2 linked regions of the Thermopolyspora flexuosa genome follow. The protein of the gene in region 2 interacts with the protein of the main gene of each other region in a pairwise test. Links are inferred from orthologs where the notes say so. Each region holds a gene or a part of one and is shown on either strand. Other genes may lie near its edges. The genes, in order: clpS and FHX40_RS14030.

Region 1 (9,654 bases), 570 kb from region 2 along the record:
CATGGTGATCGAGGGGGAGCGGAGCGGCACGGTCGTGGTGGGCATGGCCCAGCCGGACGAGCCCCGGCTGCGCGGCGAGATCGCCGCGGTCATGACCGCCATGCGCTGACGGTGTCCGCTGCGCCGCGCCGGGCGGATGACCGGCGGCTTCACGCGTTCGTCGGCGGCGCAGGCTACGCTCGATTCATTGTGAGCACCTCAGCCGCGTCTCATCTGTCACCGTCGTACCCCAACCGCGCCGCCTGGGGCACGGCGCCCAAGCTGCGTGCCTGGCAGCAGGAGGCGTTCGAGCTGTACTTCCGGCGCGAGCCGCGCGACTTCCTCACCGTGGCGACGCCCGGAGCGGGTAAGACGACCTATGCGCTGCGCATCGCGACCGAGCTGCTCGCCCGCGGTGTGGTCCGGGCCGTGACGATCGTCACCCCGACCGAGCACCTGAAGCGTCAGTGGGCCGAGGCGGCCGGCCGGGTCGGCATCCCGGTCGACCCGGACTTCAAGAACAGCCAGGGCACCACCTCCCGGGACTTCATCGGTGTCGCGATCACCTACGCCCAGGTGGCGATGCATCCGGCGCTGCACCGGGCGCGCACCGAGGCCCGCCGTACCCTCGTCATCTTCGACGAGATCCACCACGCCGGGGACGCCAAGTCCTGGGGGGACGGCATCCGGGAGGCGTTCGAGCCCGCCACCCGCCGGCTCTCCCTCACCGGCACGCCGTTCCGGTCCGACAACAACCCCATCCCGTTCGTCACCTACGTGGAGGACGGCGACGGCGCGCTGCGCAGCGTGGCCGACTACTCCTACGGGTACGGCCCGGCGCTCGCCGACGGCGTCGTCCGGCCGGTGATCTTCCTCGCGTACGCGGGGGAGATGCGGTGGCGGACCAGGGCCGGTGACGAGATCGCCGCGACCCTCGGCGAGCCGCTCAGCAAGGACCAGCTCGCCCAGGCCTGGCGGGCCGCGCTCGACCCGAAGGGCGACTGGATCCGGCAGGTGCTGCGCGCCGCGGACAAGCGGCTGACCGAGGTGCGGCGGCACGTGCCCGACGCCGGTGCGATGGTGATCGCCTCCGACCACGAGGCCGCCCGCGCGTACGCCCGGCTGCTGCGGGAGATCACCGGGCACGGGGCCACGGTGGTGCTCTCCGACGACCCGACCGCGTCGAAGAAGATCAAACAGTTCGCCGCGTCCGACGACCGCTGGCTGGTCGCGGTGCGCATGGTCTCCGAGGGCGTCGACATCCCCCGGCTCGCCGTCGGCGTCTACGCGACGAGCGTGTCCACGCCGCTGTTCTTCGCCCAGGCGATCGGCCGGTTCGTCCGGGCGCGGCGGCGGGGCGAGACCGCCTCGGTGTTCCTGCCCTCGATCCCGCTGCTCATGGGCTACGCCGCGGAGATGGAGGCGGAGCGGGACCACGTGCTCGTGCGGCGGCAGCCCGAGGAGGGCCTCGACGACTTCCTCGTGGAGGACGCGCAGCGGAAGAAGGACAACCCCGACGTGCTCGGCGACGAGCTGCCGTTCGAGACCGTCGAGGCGTCCGCCACCTTCGACCGGGTGCTCTTCGACGGCGGCGAGTTCGGCACCGCCGCCGCCCCGGGCTCCCCCGAGGAGGAGGAGTTCCTCGGCCTGCCCGGACTGCTCGAGCCCGAGCAGGTCGCCACCCTGCTCCGCAAGCGCCAGTCGGAGCAGCTCGCCGCCAAGCGCCGCAGGTCGCGCACTGCCGAGCCGGAGCCCGAGCGGTCGCCGCACGAGGAGCTGCACGCGCTGCGCAAGGAGCTGAACAGCCTTGTCGGCGCGTGGAACCACCGCACCGGCCAGCCGCACGGGGTCATTCACGCCGAGCTGCGCCGCCTCACCGGCGGGCCGCCGATCGCCCAGGCCACCGCGGAGCAGGTCCGGGAGCGGATCGCGCTCATCCGCAAGTGGGCGACCCAGCGGCGTTCCCGCTGAGCCGTCGCCCACCGTTTTTGACCATTCCCCTACGCGAGCGTGACTAAGCGAGTACTCTTCGTGTTCATCTTCGGCCCGTCAGGGCTTGGTCCACGCATCTACGCTTAGGGGAGTTACGCATATGGATCTGACCACGCTGATCCGAGCGGAGGTACGCGAGTACGTGACTCCGATGTTCGAAGAGGTCCTCACCAGGATCGACGCCACGAACGCCAAGCTGGACGGCCTCCGCACGGAACTCAAGGGCGACATCGAGGCGGTCCGCACCGAGCTCAAGGGCGAGATTCAGGAGGTTCGGACCGAGCTCACCGAGAAGATCGAGGGGGTCCGGACCGAGCTCACCGAGAAGATCGAGGGCGTCCGGACCGAGCTCACCGAGAAGATCGAGGGCGTCCGGACCGAGCTCAAGGGTGAGATCCAGGAGGTCCGGACCGAGCTCACCGAGAAGATCGAGGGCGTCCGGACCGAGCTCAAGGGTGAGATTCAGGAGGTCCGGACCGAGCTCAAGAGCGACATCCAGGATGTGCGCGCCGATGTCGCCTCGGTGCACGACAAGCTGGACAAGGTCATGGCCTTTCTCGGCCTGACCAAGGTCTGAGACGGAACCCCTAGGCGGCGCGCACGACCGGGGTGCCGGTCAGCTCGACGCCCGCCGCCTTCATCTCGGAGATCGCCTGCTCGGTCGTCTGCGGTGCCACGCCGGCGGTGAGATCGAGCAGCACCCGCGTGGTGAAACCGTGCCGCGCCGCGTCGATCGCGGTGGCCCGGACGCAGTGGTCCGTGGCGATGCCGACGATGTCGACGGACGTCACCCCCCGGGCGCGGAGCCACTCGACCAGCGGGGTGCCGTCCGGCGCCGCCCCTTCGAAGCCGCTGTAGGCCGCGGAGTCGGCACCCTTGCTGAACACCTCCTCGACCGCCGAGGTGTCGAGGTGGGGATGGAACTCGGCGCCCGGGGTACCGGCGATGCAGTGCGCGGGCCAGGAGCGCACGAAGTCGGGCTCGTCGGCGAAGTGGTCGCCGGGATCGACGTGGTGGTCCCGGGTCGCCACGATGTGGTCGTACCGCCGTTCCGCGATGTGCCGGGTGATCGCGGCGGCGACGTCGGCGCCGCCGGCCACCGCGAGGCTGCCGCCCTCGCAGAAGTCGTTCTGTACGTCGACGATGACCAGTGCCGTGCTCATGGTCGTGCTCTCCTCGACTGGTGTGGCGTCGCCCACCCTTGATCGTACGTCAGGCGAACACGGTGGGAATCGCCGTGTCCCCGGGCGAAAGGTGCAGCGCGGCCGGCGGCAGCTCGGCGACGGAACGGCGGTGCCGCTCCCGGGCGGCGTCGAGCGGCTCCCGGCCGACGATCTCGCCCTTGCGCACCAGGGGGACCAGCAGCGGACGCCCGGGCCGCTCGCCGCCCGGCGACTCGGCGAGCGCCTCGAGCTGGTCGACCGGCATGGCCGGGGCGGTGGTGACGATCTCCGCCCGCGCGATCCCGTCCGGCCCGATCGCCCGGAACGCGAACTTGCGCCCGCCGCGGCTGGGCTTGCCCACCGAGCGCTTCGCGACCGGCCGCATCACGCCCTGGGCGTCCTCCCGGGCGACGAGCTTGTAGACGAGCGCGGCCGTGGGCGCACCGGACCCGGTGACCAGCTTGGTGCCGACGCCGTACGCGTTGACCGGCGCGGCGGCGAGCGCGGCGATCGCGTGCTCGTCGAGGTCCCCGGTGACCACGATCCCGGTGCGGTGCGCGCCGAGCTCGTCGAGGAGCGCGCGTACCTCGTGCGCGGCCTCGGCGAGGTCGCCGGAGTCGATGCGCACCATGCCGAGGTCGGTCCCGGCGACCTCGATCGCGGTGCGCACCGCGGTCTTCACGTCGTAGGTGTCGACGAGCAGCGTGGTGGACCGGCCGAGCGAGTCGACCTGGACCCGGAACGCGTCGGCCTCGCTGTCGTGCAGCAGGGTGAAGGCGTGCGCGCTGGTGCCGGTGGTGGGCACGCCGTACCGCAGCCCGGCGAGCAGGTTGGAGGTGGAGGCGAAGCCGCAGATGTAGGCGGCGCGGGCCGCGGCGACCGCGGCGTCCTCGTGGGTACGGCGCGAGCCCATCTCGATCAGCGGCCGCGAGCCCGCGGCGCGCACCATGCGGGAGGCCGCCGCGGCGATCGCGCTGTCGTGGTTGAGGATCGACAGGACCAGCGTCTCCAGCAGCACGGTCTCGGCGAACGTGCCCTCCACCACGAGGATCGGTGAGCCGGGGAAGTAGCACTCGCCCTCGGGGTAGCCGTGCACGTCCCCGCCGAACCGGTAGCCGGACAGGTACTCGGCCGTCCGGTCGTCGATGATCCCGCGGCGTCGCAGGAAGGTGAGCTCCTCCTCACCGAACCGGAAGTTCTCCAGCGCGTCGAGCAGCCGGCCGGTCCCGGCGACCACGCCGTAGCGGCGGTCACCGGGCAGGCGCCGGGCGAACACCTCGAACACCGCCCGCCGGTGTGCCGCGCCGCTCGCCAGCGCGGCCCGCAGCATGGTGAGCTCGTAGTGATCGGTGTGCAACGCCGTACTCATGGTCGTTTTCACGTGTCGAAGACTACGGCTCGCTTAGGGCAGACTGGGGATGTGGTTGCCACAGCTGCTCCGGTCGAGGTCGAGCGTCCGTCGTCGGACGTGCGACCCGATGTGCCATGGGTGACGATCGTCTGGAACGACCCGATCAACCTCATGTCCTACGTGACCTACGTCTTCCAGACCGTGTTCGGCTACCCGCGCGCGAAGGCGGAGAAGCTCATGCTCGACGTGCACTACAAGGGCAAGGCCGTGGTGGCGAGCGGTACCCGGGAGGAGATGGAGCGTGACGCGCAGATCCTCCACTCCTACGGTCTGTGGGCCACGATCCAGCAGGACCGGTAGGCGGACGTCGGCGGGCGGGCGTAGGTAGTACACGCGTAGGCGGACAGGGATCGGTGGACGCGGCATGGGCGGCGGGTTCAAGGCCGGGCGCGACGGCAGGGTGTCGATCCGTCTCGACCACGGCGAGGTGGCGATCCTCCGGTCGCTGGTGGCGCAGATCCTCGACCTGGTGGGACCGGGATCGGCCGGGTCGGACGACCCGCTCGAGCGGGCGCTGGGCATCGGTGCCGCGGAGGTGACCCCGCCCACCGACCCCGTGCTCGCCCGGCTGTTCCCCGCCGCCTACGCCGACGAGAAGGAGGCGCTCGAGTTCCGGCGGTACACCGAGCCGAGCCTGCGCGACGGCAAGCGCGCGGACGCCGAGGTGGTGCTGCGCACCGCCGTACCCGGGAAAATCGAGCTCGACGCCGAGCAGGCCACGGCGTGGCTGCGCGCGCTCAACGACGTACGGCTCGCGCTCGGCACCCGCCTCGAGGTCACCGAGGAGGTGCACGAGCAGATCGAGCGCATGTCCGAGGACGACGAGCGGTATGCGGCGTTCGTCACCTATGACTGGTTGACCTACCTCCAAGACAGCCTGGTCAGAGCGCTTTGGTAGCGTCCTTCACATGCTGAGGATCTCACGGGACCTGGTCGACAAGATCATCGCCCACGCCCGCGCCGACCATCCGGACGAGGCGTGCGGCATCATCGCCGGTCCGGCCGGCTCGGACCGCCCCGAGCGTTTCATTCCGATGCGTAACGCCGCGCGCTCGCCCACGTTCTACGAGTTCGACTCGACCGAGCAGATCAAGGTCTGGAACGAGATGTGGGACCGGGACGAGGAGCCGGTGGTGATCTACCACTCCCACACCGCGACCGAGGCCTACCCGTCGCGCACCGACATCGCGCTGGCCGCCTGGCCCGAGTCGCACTACGTCCTGGTCTCCACGGCCGACCCCGACCACACCCCGCTGCGTTCCTACCGCATCGTGGACGGCGTGGTGACCGAGGAGGAGGTCGAGATCGTCGAGGAGGCCTGAGGCGCGCTGTCCCGGCAGTACCCGGGCGGGTAGACTCGTGGTCATGCCGACCGCCGAGCAGCCGACGCCCAGTGTGCCGCCGGGCTCGCCCGTGCAGAGCTTCCTGTTCGGCCACTGTCGGTTTGTCGTCGTCTACGACTGTTCCGGCCACCGCAGTCGGCCTGTTTCACGCTAGGCCGCGACCCGCGCGCGGGCGCGTCGCCCCGCGGGCCGCAGGCCGAGGTCAGGCCCGAGGAATCCCCTCCGGCCCGCCCGTTGTTCAGTAAGGGTGGCGCCTTTCACGACGTCCACCGATCAAGGAGTTTGACCCGCGATGGCCATCAACGTTCGCATCCCCACCATCCTGCGCAGCTACACCGGCGGCGAGAAGCTTGTCAGCGGCGAGGGCGCCACCCTGAAGGAGTTGATCTCCGATCTCGACTCCCGGCATCCGGGACTTATGGACCGCCTGGTCGACGAGAACGGGCTGCGCCGGTTCGTGAACGTCTACCTCAACGACGAGGACGTGCGTTTCCTCGGCGGACTCGACACGCCGCTGTCCGACGGCGACACCGTGACCGTGCTCCCCGCGGTCGCCGGCGGCGCCGGCTGACGGACCGCCCGCGCGAAGGCCGGACATCATGCGTTTCGACTCACTGCTCGACTCGGTCGGCCACACCCCGCTCGTGGGGCTGCCCCGGCTGTCCCCGTCGCCCGAGGTGCGCCTGTGGGCGAAGCTCGAGGACCGCAACCCCACCGGCTCGGTGAAGGACCGTCCCGCGCTGTGGATGATCCAGCAGGCGGAGAAGGACGGCCTGCTCACCCCCGGCTGCACGATCCTCGAGCCGACCTCCGGCAACACCGGCATCGCGCTGGCGATGGCCGCCCGGCTCAAGGGCTACCGGCTCATCTGCGTGATGCCGGAGAACACCTCCGAGGAACGCAGGCAGCTGCTCCGCATGTGGGGCGCGGAGATCATCTCCTCGCCCGCGGCGGGCGGCTCGAACGAGGCGGTGCGGGTGGCCAAGGAGCTGGCGGAGCGGCACCCGGACTGGGTGATGCTCTACCAGTACGGCAACCCGGCGAACTGGCGGGCGCACTACGAGACCACCGGCCCGGAGATCCTGGAGGACCTGCCGTCGGTCACCCACTTCGTGGCCGGGCTCGGCACCACCGGCACCCTCATGGGCGTCGGCCGGTACCTGCGTGAACACGTGCCCGGCGTGCAGATCGTCGCCGCCGAGCCCCGGTACGGCGAGCTGGTGTACGGCCTGCGCAACGTCGACGAGGGGTTCATCCCCGAGTTGTACGACGAGTCGGTGCTCACCACGAGGTACTCGGTGTCGGCGGCCGACGCGCTGCGCCGTACCCGGGAGCTGCTGGAGACCGAGGGCATCTTCGCCGGGATCTCCACCGGGTGCGCGCTGCACGCGGCGCTCGGCCTCGCCGCCAAGGCGGTGAAGGCCGGGCAGCGGGCCGACATCGTCTTCATCGTCGCCGACGGCGGCTGGAAGTACCTGTCCACCGGTGCCTACGAGGGCACGTTGGAGGAGGCCGAGGAGCGTCTCGAAGGCCAGCTCTGGGCCTGAAAAATCGCCGCCCCGATCCGGCGCCACCGCGTAGGGTGCCGGATCGGGGCGCGTTCTTTTCCCGGCGCGTCCCCTGACCGTCCACCGCCGGATGTCACAGGGGAGGGAACAGGGCGGCCGCCCTGCGCACGTGATGACCTTCGACGCCTTCGTCCGCCTGCATCGCCAGGGGCACCCGTTCCTGCTGCCGAACGCCTGGGACCACGGCTCGGCGGCGCTGTTCGTCGCGCACGGCTTCGCCGCCGTCGGCACCACGAGCCTGGGCGTCGCCGCGGCCTGCGGCCGGCCGGACGGGGCCGGGGCCACCCGGGCCGAGACGGTCGCGCTCGCCCGGTCGCTGGCCCGGCTGCCCTGCCTGCTCACCGTGGACATCGAGGGCGGGTTCTCCGAGGACCCGGGCGAGGTCGCGGACCTCGTCGCCGAGCTGGCCGAACTCGGCGTGGTCGGGGTGAACATCGAGGACGGCCGTCCCGACGGGCTCGCCCCCGAGGGCCACCTGCCGCGGGTGATCGCCGCGGTCAAGGAGCGCGCCCCGCGCGTGTTCGTCAACGCCCGCACCGACACGCACTGGCTCGCCGTCGCCGGAGTCCCCGGCCACGTGCCGGACCTGGCCGAGACGCTGCGGCGGGTGCGCCGGTACGCCGACGCGGGGGCGGACGGGGTGTTCGTGCCCGCGCTGCCGGACAAGGCCGCGATCGCCGCGGTGGTCGAGGCCGCCGGGGTGCCGGTGAACGTGCTGTTCCAGCCGACCGGGCCGACGCTGCGCGAGCTCGGCGAGCTGGGGGTCGCCCGGGTGAGCACCGGCTCGCTGCCGTACCGTGCCGCGCTGCACGCCGCGCTCGCGGCCGTGCTCGGCGCGGACGGCCGCGCGGACGCCGTCCCCACGGTGCCGTCGTACGGCGAGATCACCGCGCTGCTGCGGTAGCGCGGCGGGCCCGGGCACGGTTCGGGCCCGGAGACCTGGCGTCTCCGGGCCCGCGGGCGCTCCGGCGAACCGGAGGGCCGAGATCAGTTGAACAGCACGCGCAGCGAGACGTTCACCTGGTCGCCGTCGATGTTGCCGCTCAGGCCGACGGCGCGCAGCACCTGGGCGTTCGCCCGGTCGTCACCCTGCAGGTTCTGCAGGTAGAGCGGCTCGATCTTGTCGAGGTCGACGTAGAGCGTGAACGCGGCCTTCTCGGCGTCGGGCACCGCGGTGGTGAAGGTCTCGTTCTGGCCGAGCGCGCCGTCCTTGGCGAGCTCGTCGGCGTACGCCTGGGACGCGGCGAGCACGAAGGTGCCCTCCTTGGACGCCTTGAAGATCTGCGGAGTCGCCGTGGTGGTCGTGGTGCCCATGCCGGCGCCGGCGCTCTGGTTGAACAGGCGCTCGAGCTTGGCGTAGACCTGCTCGGCCGCGGCGGCGTCGGTGGCGAACCGCACGCCGATGTTCGGGTTCTGCTGGTCGAGGCCGCGCTCGTCGACCGCGAGGGTGACGTTCGTGCCGAGCAGCGTGACCAGGTCCTGCGGCAGCCGCAGGCCGGTGGCCTGCTGCAGCTGGTTGAGCTGCTGCTCGAAGGACGTCCCGTCCGCACCGGACGGGGCCGAGCGGAGCAGGTCGTTCCACCGCTCGTTGAGCAGCTCGCCGAGGCCGGAGATGGACAGCGCACCGGCCGTGGTGGCGGGCAGCGTGGTGACCTGGGCGCCCGCGGTGCCGCCCTCGGGCAGGTTCTTCACGCCGCGGACCATGCCGGCGAGCTCGGCGTACGCACTGTCGAACCGCAGCGCGCCCACGAACCGGGAGCCCTCGAGGTCCTTGAGCTGCTCCCGCTGGTCGGCGGTGATCCCGTCACCGGCGGACTTGATGACCTCGGAGAGGTTCGCCCAGAAGGACAGCACGCCGGGCTCGCCGAGCGTGGCCATGTCGCCGGAGAAGTCGCCGTTCTGGGCGAGCGTCGCCGAGGCGTTCACCGCCTGGTCGAGGAGCTTCTGGTTCTCGGCGAGCAGGGCGTAGTCCTCGCGGAAGCCGATGACGACGTCATCCTCGGTGATCTTGGCGAGGCCGTCGCGGGCCGCGTCCTCATCGGTCACCTGTACGGCGAGCACGACCTCGGGGTCCTTGCCCGCCTGCTCCGGCGGGAGCACGGCGATGCCGACGCGGTGGCCGAGCCAGGGCTCGACGTCCTTGGCGAAGTCGACCTTGACGTCCTCGCTCTGCTTCAGCAGCTCGACGATCGCCTGGC
Region 2 (9,840 bases):
TAGACGAGCGTCTTCGCCGCGTCCCGCTCCTCCGGGGTCATGCCGCCGTCGCCGGTCGTGGCCGCGGTGCCCGCCATCGTCGCCGCCCGGCCGAGCGCCTCCTTCGCGCCCGGCGAGATCGCCCCGTACGCCATGGCGGCGATCGTCACCGGCAGGTCGAGCACCACCGGCTCCCGGGCGTACCGGGTGCCGAGCACGGTCCGGGTACGGCACGGCCCGCGCGGCGCCTCGCCGTCCCGCCCGGCGGCCGCGGTGAGCAGGAGCAGGTCGTCGAAGGTCGGGAGCCGCCGCGTGGCGCCCCGTCCGCGCACGCCGTACCGCCCGAGCCGCGCCCGTTCCTGGATCTCGGCGATCACGTGCGGTGGGAACGTGTGGCTCATGCGGTCTCCTGACGGCTCCTCATCCGCTCCTCTGCTCTCCGGTGATCGTTTCGGTCCCGCCCCCGTGCGGGAGGTGGACGCGGCGGCCCCGCGCCGGGCCTCCCGGGGGGAGGGCGGGGTGGTGGGTCTCGAGGGAGGGCGCGTCGGGGATGCGCCGACGCGGGGCGCGCCGGTCGGTCACGCGCTCGCCGCGGAGAGGCGTCCGGGCACGGGCGGACGCCCGCTCGCGCGGCGGCCGGTCAGCAGGCGCGGGCGGTACCGCACCGAGGTCACCTTGGTGAGGTTCTCCGGGTTCACGTGGTCGAACCCGCAGGTCGCGGCGATGAGCTTCGCCGCGGTCAGGTCGTTCTCGTCGGGCTCCGCGGCGAGCGCGCCCTCGCCGAGCCCGGCGATCCGGCCGCCCACGTAGATCACCGCGTCGACGAGCGCGTCGCCGAGCCCGGGCCCGGCGTCGCCGCACACGAGGATCACCCCCGACCGGGCGGCCCGGCCGCAGTACGGCCCGGCGTTCCCGGCGATCGCGAGCGTGCCGCCCGCCAGCGCGATCCCGGCGCCGGAGTCGCAGTCCCCCGAGATGGCGATGGTGCCGCCCCGCGCCGCGGCGGCGGCGCCGCTCCCCGCATCCCCCCGGACCCGGATGCCGCCGGACATGAGGTTCTCGCCCACGCCGCGGCCCACCGGACCCCGCACCGTGATCTCCGCGCGCGCGCCGAGGCCGCCGAGGTAGTGGCCGCACGGCCCGGCGATGTCGACCGTCACCCGCTCACGCAGCCCGACCGCCAGGTTGTGCCGCCCGCGCGGGTTGAGCACACGGACGTGGGCCCCGGCGGGCACGGCGTGCAGTGCCGTGTTGAGCCCGCGGATGCCCAGCCGGTCGGCATCCAGGGTCACCTCGGCCACGGTGGCCACCTCCGCGGAAGATCGCGCAGTGAAGTGGGGGCGGTGCAGGGTCAGCGGGTAGTGAAACCCAGCGATGTTGCAGCCGAAGCAACCCGGCATGACAAGCGTGTTACCCGGTCCGGCGCACGCCGCGAAGATCGCCAAGGCCCCCCGTGGCCGCCTCCGCCGCGGAGCCGGGCGGTCACGGATGTTCACTCGCGTCCCATTGACAGTGGTATCCGCGGAGCGGCCGGAGGGAGCGGAACGCCCTCGCCGGTGAGCGGTGCCGTACCGGCCACGGCGCAGCCTTCCCCTGCGCGGCGGGCCGCCGCCGCAGGGCGAGGTGCGGCGGCGGCCCGGCGGTCACATGCGCTTCCAGAAGGGCCGGCCGGAGCCGCCCGGCAGGTCGGGGTTCGCCGGCCGCCCGCCCGCGACGCGGGCGAGGACCTCCTCGGCGCGCCGCCAGAGCCGGTCGAGGTCGGCACCGGGCTCCTCCGCGGCCTCCAGCTCGGCGGCGAGGGCGGACAGCTCGGCATGGTGCTCGGCGAGGACCCGCAGCCGGCTGGCGAGGTCGGCGAGGTGCATCCGCCGCTCGTACGGCGAGCCTCCGGCGGCCTCGCGCAGCCGGGCCAGCTCCTCGGCGGCGAGCGCCGTGAAGTCCACCTCGATCGGCGCGCCACCGAGCCCGGAGCCGGGGAGGGCGCGGCGCACCGCGAAGAACCCCCGGGTCGCCCCCCGCCCGGCGGGCGGCGGGCCGGCCGGGGCGGCGCCGTACGCGGCGGCCATCGGCGGCCCGGCGGGCGCGGTGAACGCCATCGGCGCGGCGGCGAGCGGGGACGGCGGGGCGGACGGCTCCCAGCCGCTGGGCTGCTCGACCGGCTGGATCACCCGGTGGCCGGGCCCGCCGTCGCCGACCACCCGCGAGTCGACCGCGACGAACGCGGTGAACCGGCACAGCACGCCGAACCGGAGCGACGTCTCGACGATCTCCCGCTCCAGGTCCCACTCGCCGGCGTCGTACCGGTCCTCCAGGTCGCGCAGCCGGGCGCGGGCCCACAGCGCGCGGGCCGCCGTGCCCCCGGTCACGACCGCGGGCACGCGCCGCTCCCACGGCTCGCCGTCGGCGGTGCGGCCGCGGACGACCACCGCGCCGCCCGCCGCGCCGGCGTACCGGCCGCTGACGGTGAGTGGCACGCCCGGGAAGAGCGAGCCGAGCCGGGTCACGGTGTCCGGGAGCACGCCGAGGCCCTCGGCGTGCAGCGCCAGGTCGGTGACGAGCGGGCCGCCGATGCGGCGGTGGATGTGCTCCATCGCCGCGTCCAGCCGGTCCTCGGACTCCACCAGCTCGCACCGGCCCGCGCCGAGCGCGGCGAGCCGGCCGAGGAAGCCCGCGTTCACCGCGCGGTCGACGCCGACCGTGTGCACCCGCACGCCGCGCAGGCGGCCGCCCGCCCGCTCGAGGATCTGCCCCTCGTTCCCGACCTGGCCGTCGGTGACGAGCACGAGCACCCGGTCCCGCCCGGGCTCGGCGGTGCCGAGCAGGTCGGCCGCCTGCTCCAGCGGCCGCAGCAGCTCGGTGCCGCCGCGGGCGTCCAGCCGGGCGAGGTGCTCGACCGCGCGGAAGCGGTTGCGGTCGGTCGCGGGCGCCAGGCCCTCGCCGAGCTCCGGCGGGCGCTCCACCGCGTGGTCGAACGACAGCACGGCGAAGCGGTCGTCCGCGGTGAGCGAGTCGACGATGCGGGCCGCCGCGCGCCGCGCCGCGACCATCTTCCAGCCGTGCATGCTGCCCGAGCGGTCGAGCAGCAGCACCACGTCCCGGGGCGGGCGCACGCCCTCGGCCGCCGGGGGCACCACGGTGAGCGTGAAGGTGCCCTCCGCCGCCTCGGCCTTGCCGTCGCCCGGCTCGTCCGGGACGAGGGCGAGGGAGGTGGAGGCGGCCAGGCGCAGCCGCAGCACGAAGTCGCGGTCGAGCCGCTCGCCCGGCTGCAGGCGCAGGGTGAGCGGCGCGCCGCCGTCCCCGCCCTCCCGCACCACGGTGTGCAGGCTGGACTCGATCTCGCGCAGGTCGAGCCCGGCCGGGTCGAGGTGCACGGCGAGCGACAGCCGTACCGGGTTGGGGAAGCCGGGCAGCAGCACCGGCGGGGTGATGCGGGAGGCGTCCGGCACCGCGTCGGTGTCCGGGGCGGTGCCCGCGCCGCTCGGCGTGCCGTCGAGCGGGGTGCCCGGGATGTACCGCGGGGCGACCACGAGCGGGAACCGGAAGACGGCCGCGCCGTCCTCGTAGGCGAGCGGCTGGCTGAGCGTGAGCCGTACCGTGACCCGCTCGCCGGGCACGATGTTGCCGACCCGGACGGTGAACACGTCCGGCCGCTCCTCCTCGGCGATCGCGGCCCGCCGGCCCTCGGCGAGCGCGCGGTCGTAGTCGGCGCGGGCCTCGCCGCGCTCGCGCAGCACGCCCTCGACCACGTGGCCGTCGGCCTCCATGCGGAAGCCGGTCACCGCGGCCCGGTCGGGCAGCGGGAAGACGTAGGTGGCCTCCAGCGACTCCGGGAACGCGTTGCGGAAGACCTGCACCACCTCGACCCCGGCGACGAGGCCGGACACGTCGGCGGTGACGTCGAGGCTCTCCAGCGGCAGGTTGCCCTGCGCGGTGGCGAGCGCGCCGAGCCCGGCGTCGGGGAACGGGACGCAGCGGCCCCGCAGCGGTGTGACGGTAACGCTCATGAGAACTCCCTTGGGCGGGTTCGGTACGGCGGAGCCCGGCGCCGGGCGCGCCGGTGACGTATCGGTTGCGGCTCGGGCCGCGGCCGGGGCGGGTCACGTGGGGCTCCCCTCGGTAGGGCCGCCGACGAGCCCGCGGGCCAGCAGCACGTCGAGCAGCGGCCGGGCGGCGGCCGCGATCGCGGCGAGGTCGTCCGGGTCCGGCGGGCGCGCCGCCGTGTCGAGCAGCAGGGTCACCCCCGGCGCGAGCCGCAGCCCGGGCACCGGCTCCGGCACGCCGTACGGCACGGCGTCCGGCCCGGGCGTGCGGAGCACCGGGGGGAACGGCGGAGACGCGGGCGCGGGCGCGATCCCCACACCGTCGGGCGGTGCGGGCGCGCCCCCGTCGGCCGCGGCCGGTACGCCGGTCCGGCCGGTGCCGGGCTCGGCGGGGGAGCGCCGCGCCCAGAACCGGTCGCGGCGGCCCGCCGGGCCGTTCGGTGTGCCGGGATCGCCGCCCGGCGTGGTCACGGGCCGCGGCGCCGCACCGGCGGCCCGGTCGTCCGGCGCGCCGGGCACGGCGGCGGCCGGGCGGGCCGCGGGCGCCAGGGCGGACGGCGGGATGCGGGCGATGTCGGCGAGCACGGCGTCGGTGGCGCCGGCGAGCTCGGCCTGGATCTCGGCGATGCTGCGGCCCGCCGCCTGCCGCCGCTTGATCGCGACCAGCTGCATCAGGTGGCGCCGGCCGTACAGGGCGACGCGGCCGCGGCGGGCGAGAGGCGGGTCGACCAGCCCGATCGTGGTGTACCAGCGGATCAGCCGCTCGTTGGGCACCGCGCGGATCCGGCCGTCACCGGTGCCCTGCCCGGCCTCCCCGGCCAGGGCGGCCGCCGCCCGCTCGGCGAGCTCGCCGATCGTCCACGTCTCGCTCATACCCCAACAATGACACTGTCATTATGACACTGTCAATGTCAGGATGCGCTCCGCGGGCGGACGCATAACGGAGAACCGCCCGGGTAGGCGGCGGAGGACCCGCCGGGTGGCCGGTATCCGGCGGCGAAGCCCAGGACCAACACGGGAGGACCCATGTCGGCGATCACCAGCCCCCTCAACGACAGCGACCGCAAGATAGTCGGCGAATGCCTGCAGGGTGCGCTGATCGATCTCATCGACCTGTCGCTGCTCGCCAAGCAGGCGCACTGGAACCTCGTGGGCCGCAACTTCCGCTCGCTCCACCTCCAGCTCGACGAGATCGTCGACGTGGCGCGCAAGCACACCGACCGGGTGGCCGAGCGGGCGATCGCCATCGGCGTGAACCCGGACGGCCGCTGCGGCACCGTTGCCCGCGAGACCCAGCTCAAGCAGCTCAACGCCGGTTACCTCCAGGACACGCAGGTCGTCGAGGCGTTCACCGACATCCTCGAGGGCTGCGTACGGCGCATGCGCGAGCGCGTGGACCGGACCGAGCAGCCCGACCCGGTCACCCAGGACCTGCTCATCGAGGCCGCCCAGGACCTCGAGCAGCAGCACTGGATGATGCAGGCCCAGCGCTGACCGGGCCATCTTGAGGTGACGCTGCGAGGTGACGCTGCGAGGTGACGCGCCCTTCACCCACCGGCATCCGCCCGGCACGGAGCGTACGCGGGATGCGGGGCGGGGCGCCGCGGGACGCCCCTCACCCCGCACCCGGCCGGGCGGTGCGGCGGAGCAGGGTGCAAGAAACACGCATCGTTCACCCGAAATCCCCCATGGTGCCGGAGCACAGGCGTAGCGTGTGTCTGGACGCCCGATCCGGCCGGCGTCCGTCGCCGAGTGCTCTGGGGGAGAGAGCATGTCCCGCAGCAGTTCAGCCCGGCCGGGGGCGCTCGCTGCGCCGCCCGGCGGGAGACGCGCGACCGCCTCCGCCATCCGGCACACCGCGGCCGATGGCCCGCTGTGGCGAGCGGTGCTCGCCGCCGCCCGCCCGCACTCCCGCAACGGCCCCTACGGCCCGCTGCGCGCCCCCGACGAGAACGGCATCGCCGTACCCGAGGGGTTCACCGTACGGGTGATCGCGCGCTCGGGGTACAAGACCGCGGGCGTGGTGTGGCATTCGGCGCCCGACGGCGGCGCCTGCTTCCCCGACGGCGACGAGTGGATCTACGTCTCCAACTCGGAGACCTCGCTGCTCGGCGGGGTCACCGCGATCCGCTTCGCGCCCGACGGGACGGCGCGCGGCGCCTACCGCATCCTCTCCGGCACCAGCTTCAACGGCGTGGGCTGCGCCACGCCCTGGCACACCTGGTTGTCCGGCGAGGCGATCCCCGGCGGCCGGATCTTCGAATGCGACCCGTACGGCACGGCGGCGGCGATGCCCCGCCTGTCCATGGGGCGGCTCACCCACTCGAGCCTGGCGTGCGACCCGGACCGCCGGGTCGTGTACCTCACCGAGGACGAGCCGGACGGCTGCTTCTACCGGTTCGTCCCTGACGAGTGGGGCGACCTGACCTCCGGGACGCTGGAGGTCCTCGTCACCGCCCCCGCCGGGGCCGGGCCGATCGTCTGGCGGCGGGTGCCCAACCCGGCCGGCCTGATCGAACCGGTGCGCAGCCAGGTGCCCGGCGCCCGGCGGTTCGAGCGCCCCGCCGGCTGCCACTTCGCGGACGGCGTGTGCCGGTTCGTCACCGCCGACGGGCTGGTGTGGTCGTACGACGCGGTGCACCACCGCCTCGAGGCCACCTCCGACGCCGCGTCGCTCATCCCGGCCCTGGTCGGCGACACGGGTGAGCTGTTCGTGGCGGGCGACGGCATGACCATCGACGTGCTGACCGCCGACGGCACCGCCGCGCCGTTCCTCCGGGTCACCGGCCACGACTCCTCGGCCATCACCGGCCTGGCGTTCTCGCCGGACGGCCGGCACCTCTACTTCTCCTCGCAGCGCGGGGCCGCGGGGCCGGCGTCCGGCACCGGCGGCGTCACCTACGCGGTGAGCGGCCCGTTCGGGCGCATCGGCCGCGGCTGAGGTCGCGCGCCCTCTCGTATCGGCAAGCCCGTCGGCCGGTTCGGCCGGCGGGCTTTGTGCGTCCTGCTCACCGCCCGGGCGCCAGGGCCGCGGTGAGGTAGGCGGTGAGCATGGCCTTCAGCTCGGCGGTGAGCTCGCCGGCGCGGGCGGGGTCGGCCTCGACGATGCGCGGCATCACCGCGGTCACCGTGGCGAGCACCATGCCGGCGATCGCGAGGCGGCGCTGTGCGGGCAGGTGCGGGGCGCGCCGGCCGAGCACCTCGGCGAACAGCCCGGCGAGGTCGGCGTGCAGCCGCGCCGACGCCTCGGCCAGGCGGTCGGCGATCGCCGAGCCGTACAGCAGGGACCAGTAGGCCGGGTGGGCGCGCTTGAACCCGACGGCGGCGTCGATCACCTTGTCGACCAGCTCGGGCAGGGGCAGCCGCTCGGTCTCCGGGGTGAAGTAGGTGTCCCAGAACCGCTTGCGGCCGGTGGTGAAGCGCTCGAGCAGGCCGTCGAGGATCTCCTCCTTGTTGCGGAAGAACTGGTAGAGCGACCCCGGTGAGATCCCGGCCCGGGCGGCGATCGCGTTCGTCGTGGCGTCGGCGTACCCGACCTCCTCGATCACCTGCTCGGCCGCGTCCAGGATCGCCTCCATGCGTTTCAGCCCGCGGGCCTGCCGCCGCACCGGCCGCCGCTGCTCGGGCATGCGCCACCCCCGTTGACAAACACGAGTGTTTACTTGTATTTCTGGGTCCACCAAATACGAGTACTTTACCGAGTTTCGCGGGGGAGTCATGGAGAACAGGACCCGGCGGGGCCATCCGCTGCGCCGCCTCGGGTGGTGGGCGGTGCGGCGGCGCCGCCTCGTGCTGCTGTGCTCGCTGGTCGCCGCCGTGGTCGCGGGCGTGCTCGCCGCGGGCACCGTGGGCGCGCTGTCGCTCGCCCGCTTCGAGGCGCCCGGGTCGGAGTCGGACCGCACCGCCGCCCAGCTCGCCGAACGCTTCGGCACCGGCGGGGCCGACCTGATCCTGCTGGTCACCGCCCGCCGCGGGGACGTGGACGACCCACAGGTCGCGGCCTCCGGCCGGGCGCTCACCGCCCGGGTGGCCGCCTTCGAGGGGGTGGCCGAGGCGGCCTCGTACTGGACCCGCGGCGCCCCGGCCACGCTGCGCAGCACCGACGGCCGCCACGCCCTGATCCTCGCCCGCATCCCCGGGGACGCCGACCACGTGCGGGCCCGGATCCTGCCCGCGCTGCTGCCCGAGGTGACCCGCGGCGACCACGCGATCGAGGTGCGCGCGGGCGGCGGCGAGGAGGTGTTCCGCCAGACCGTGCCGCTGGCCCGGCAGGACTTCCTCCGCGCCGAGCTGGTCATCTTCCCGCTCGTCTTCCTGCTGCTCTGGCTCTACCTGCGCCGCATCCTCGCCGCCGTGCTGCCGATCGCGGCGGGCCTGTTCGCCATGGTGATCGGGCTGGCGCTGCTCCGCATCCCGCTGCTGTTCACCGACATCTCCACGTTCGCGCTCAACCTCACGCTGGCGATGGGGCTCGGCCTCGGCGTCGACCACGCGCTGTTCGTGGTCTCCCGCTTCCGCGAGGAGGTACGGCACGGCCGCGAGCGGCAGGAGGCCGTCGCCCGCGCGGTGGAGCACGCCGGGCACACGGTGATCTTCAGCGGGGCCACGGTGGCCGCGTCGCTCGCCGTGCTGCTGGTGCTGCCGTTCGACTTCCTGCGCTCGTTCGCCTACGCCGGGATCGCGGTCGTGGTCGGCGGGGTGGTCGCGTCGCTCGTCGTGCTGCCCGCGGTGCTGGCCGTGACAGGCGGTGCCGTACTGCCCCGGGGCGGCCACGCCGGCGGACACGCCGCGGAGCCGGTCGCGCGCGGCGGGTTCTGGACCGGCCTCGCCGCCCGGGTGATGCGGCGGCCGCTCGCCTTCGGGGGCGTCGCGGCCGCGGCCCTGCTGCTGCTCGCCTCGCCGGTGCTCGGGCTGCGGTTCGGGGTGGCCGACGACCGCATCCTGCCCGCCTCCGCCCCCGCCCGGCAGACCCAGGAGATCGTCCGCGCCGCCTTCCCGGCCGAGGAGACCGACGCGCTGCAGGTGGTCTCCGCGCCCGGCGCGGCCGTGGACCGCGACGCGGTGGCCGGGTACGCGGCGGCGCTGTCCCGGCTGCCCGGCGTCGCGCAGGTCGACTCGGCCGCGGGCTCCTACGCCGGCGGGGCCCGGGTCGGCGACGGCGATGTCGGCCGGTTCCGGCCCCGCGACGGCGGCGAGGGGACCTGGCTGTCGGTGGTCCCGTCGGCCGAGGCGATGGCCGCCGATCCGGTCCGGCTGGTCGACCGGGTGCGCGCCCAGCCCGCGCCGTTCCCGGTCCTGGTCGGCGGCTATCCGGCCGAGCTCGCCGACTACCGGGCCTCGGTGGTGGACCGGCTGCCGTGGGCGCTCGGCCTGATGTTCGCGGTCACCTTCGCCGTGCTGTTCCGGCTCACCGGCAGCCTGCTGATCCCGCTGAAGGCGGCGGTGCTCAACGCGCTCAGCCTGGCGGTGATGTTCGGCGTCATCGTGTGGGTCTACCAGGAGGGCAACCTGTCGGGAGTGCTGGGGTTCACGCCGACCGGCAGCGTCGACCCGAGCATCCCGATCCTGATGCTCTGCGTCGCCTACGGCCTGTCCATGGACTACGAGGTGTTCCTGCTGTCCCGGATCACCGAGGAGTACCGGCGCACCGGCGACACCGAGACCGCCGTCGCCGCCGGGCTGCGCCACGGCGGGCCGCTGATCACGGCCGCGGGCGGGATCCTCGCCCTCTCGTTCGCGGCGTACGGCACGGCGCAGGTGGTCTTCGTGCAGATGCTCGGCGTCGGCGTGGCCGTCGCGGTGCTCGTCGACGCCACGGTGA

What was found.
Region 1: the proteins of FHX40_RS14030 (region 2) and clpS interact in binary tests that used the Escherichia coli proteins (3 or more experiments, as listed by UniProt). The link is inferred for Thermopolyspora flexuosa from one-to-one orthologs.

What each region holds. Positions count from the first base shown.
Region 1 is NZ_VFPQ01000001.1:3,893,440-3,903,093, reverse strand. The notes cover bases 3,539-6,199. They hold clpS (ATP-dependent Clp protease adapter ClpS), read left to right. Parts: upstream 3,539-4,554; coding sequence 4,555-4,845; downstream 4,846-6,199. Other genes in these bases: FHX40_RS16495 (MoaD/ThiS family protein), read left to right, coding at 6,181-6,199; FHX40_RS16500 (M67 family metallopeptidase), read left to right, coding at 5,454-5,867; FHX40_RS16505 (DUF2017 domain-containing protein), read left to right, coding at 4,910-5,443; FHX40_RS16515 (nicotinate phosphoribosyltransferase), read right to left, coding at 3,539-4,503. In the rest of the region: FHX40_RS16535 (hypothetical protein), read left to right, coding at 1-109; FHX40_RS16530 (DEAD/DEAH box helicase), read left to right, coding at 190-1,950; FHX40_RS16525 (hypothetical protein), read left to right, coding at 2,072-2,548; FHX40_RS16520 (nicotinamidase), read right to left, coding at 2,559-3,134; more of FHX40_RS16515, read right to left, coding at 3,184-3,538; more of FHX40_RS16495, read left to right, coding at 6,200-6,459; FHX40_RS16490 (PLP-dependent cysteine synthase family protein), read left to right, coding at 6,488-7,435; FHX40_RS16485 (isocitrate lyase/PEP mutase family protein), read left to right, coding at 7,527-8,360; FHX40_RS16480 (DUF3352 domain-containing protein), read right to left, coding at 8,444-9,654. UniProt on the Escherichia coli protein: Involved in the modulation of the specificity of the ClpAP-mediated ATP-dependent protein degradation.
Region 2 is NZ_VFPQ01000001.1:3,319,762-3,329,601, reverse strand. The notes cover bases 3,933-6,779. They hold FHX40_RS14030 (Dps family protein), read left to right. Parts: upstream 3,933-5,045; coding sequence 5,046-5,513; downstream 5,514-6,779. Other genes in these bases: FHX40_RS14025 (alkaline phosphatase PhoX), read left to right, coding at 5,791-6,779; FHX40_RS25830 (MerR family transcriptional regulator), read right to left, coding at 4,077-4,892; FHX40_RS14040 (VIT domain-containing protein), read right to left, coding at 3,933-3,983. Also shown: FHX40_RS14050 (FMN-binding glutamate synthase family protein), read right to left, coding at 1-380; FHX40_RS14045 (glutamate synthase), read right to left, coding at 558-1,280; more of FHX40_RS14040, read right to left, coding at 1,623-3,932; more of FHX40_RS14025, read left to right, coding at 6,780-6,960; FHX40_RS14020 (TetR/AcrR family transcriptional regulator), read right to left, coding at 7,028-7,648; FHX40_RS14015 (MMPL family transporter), read left to right, coding at 7,737-9,840.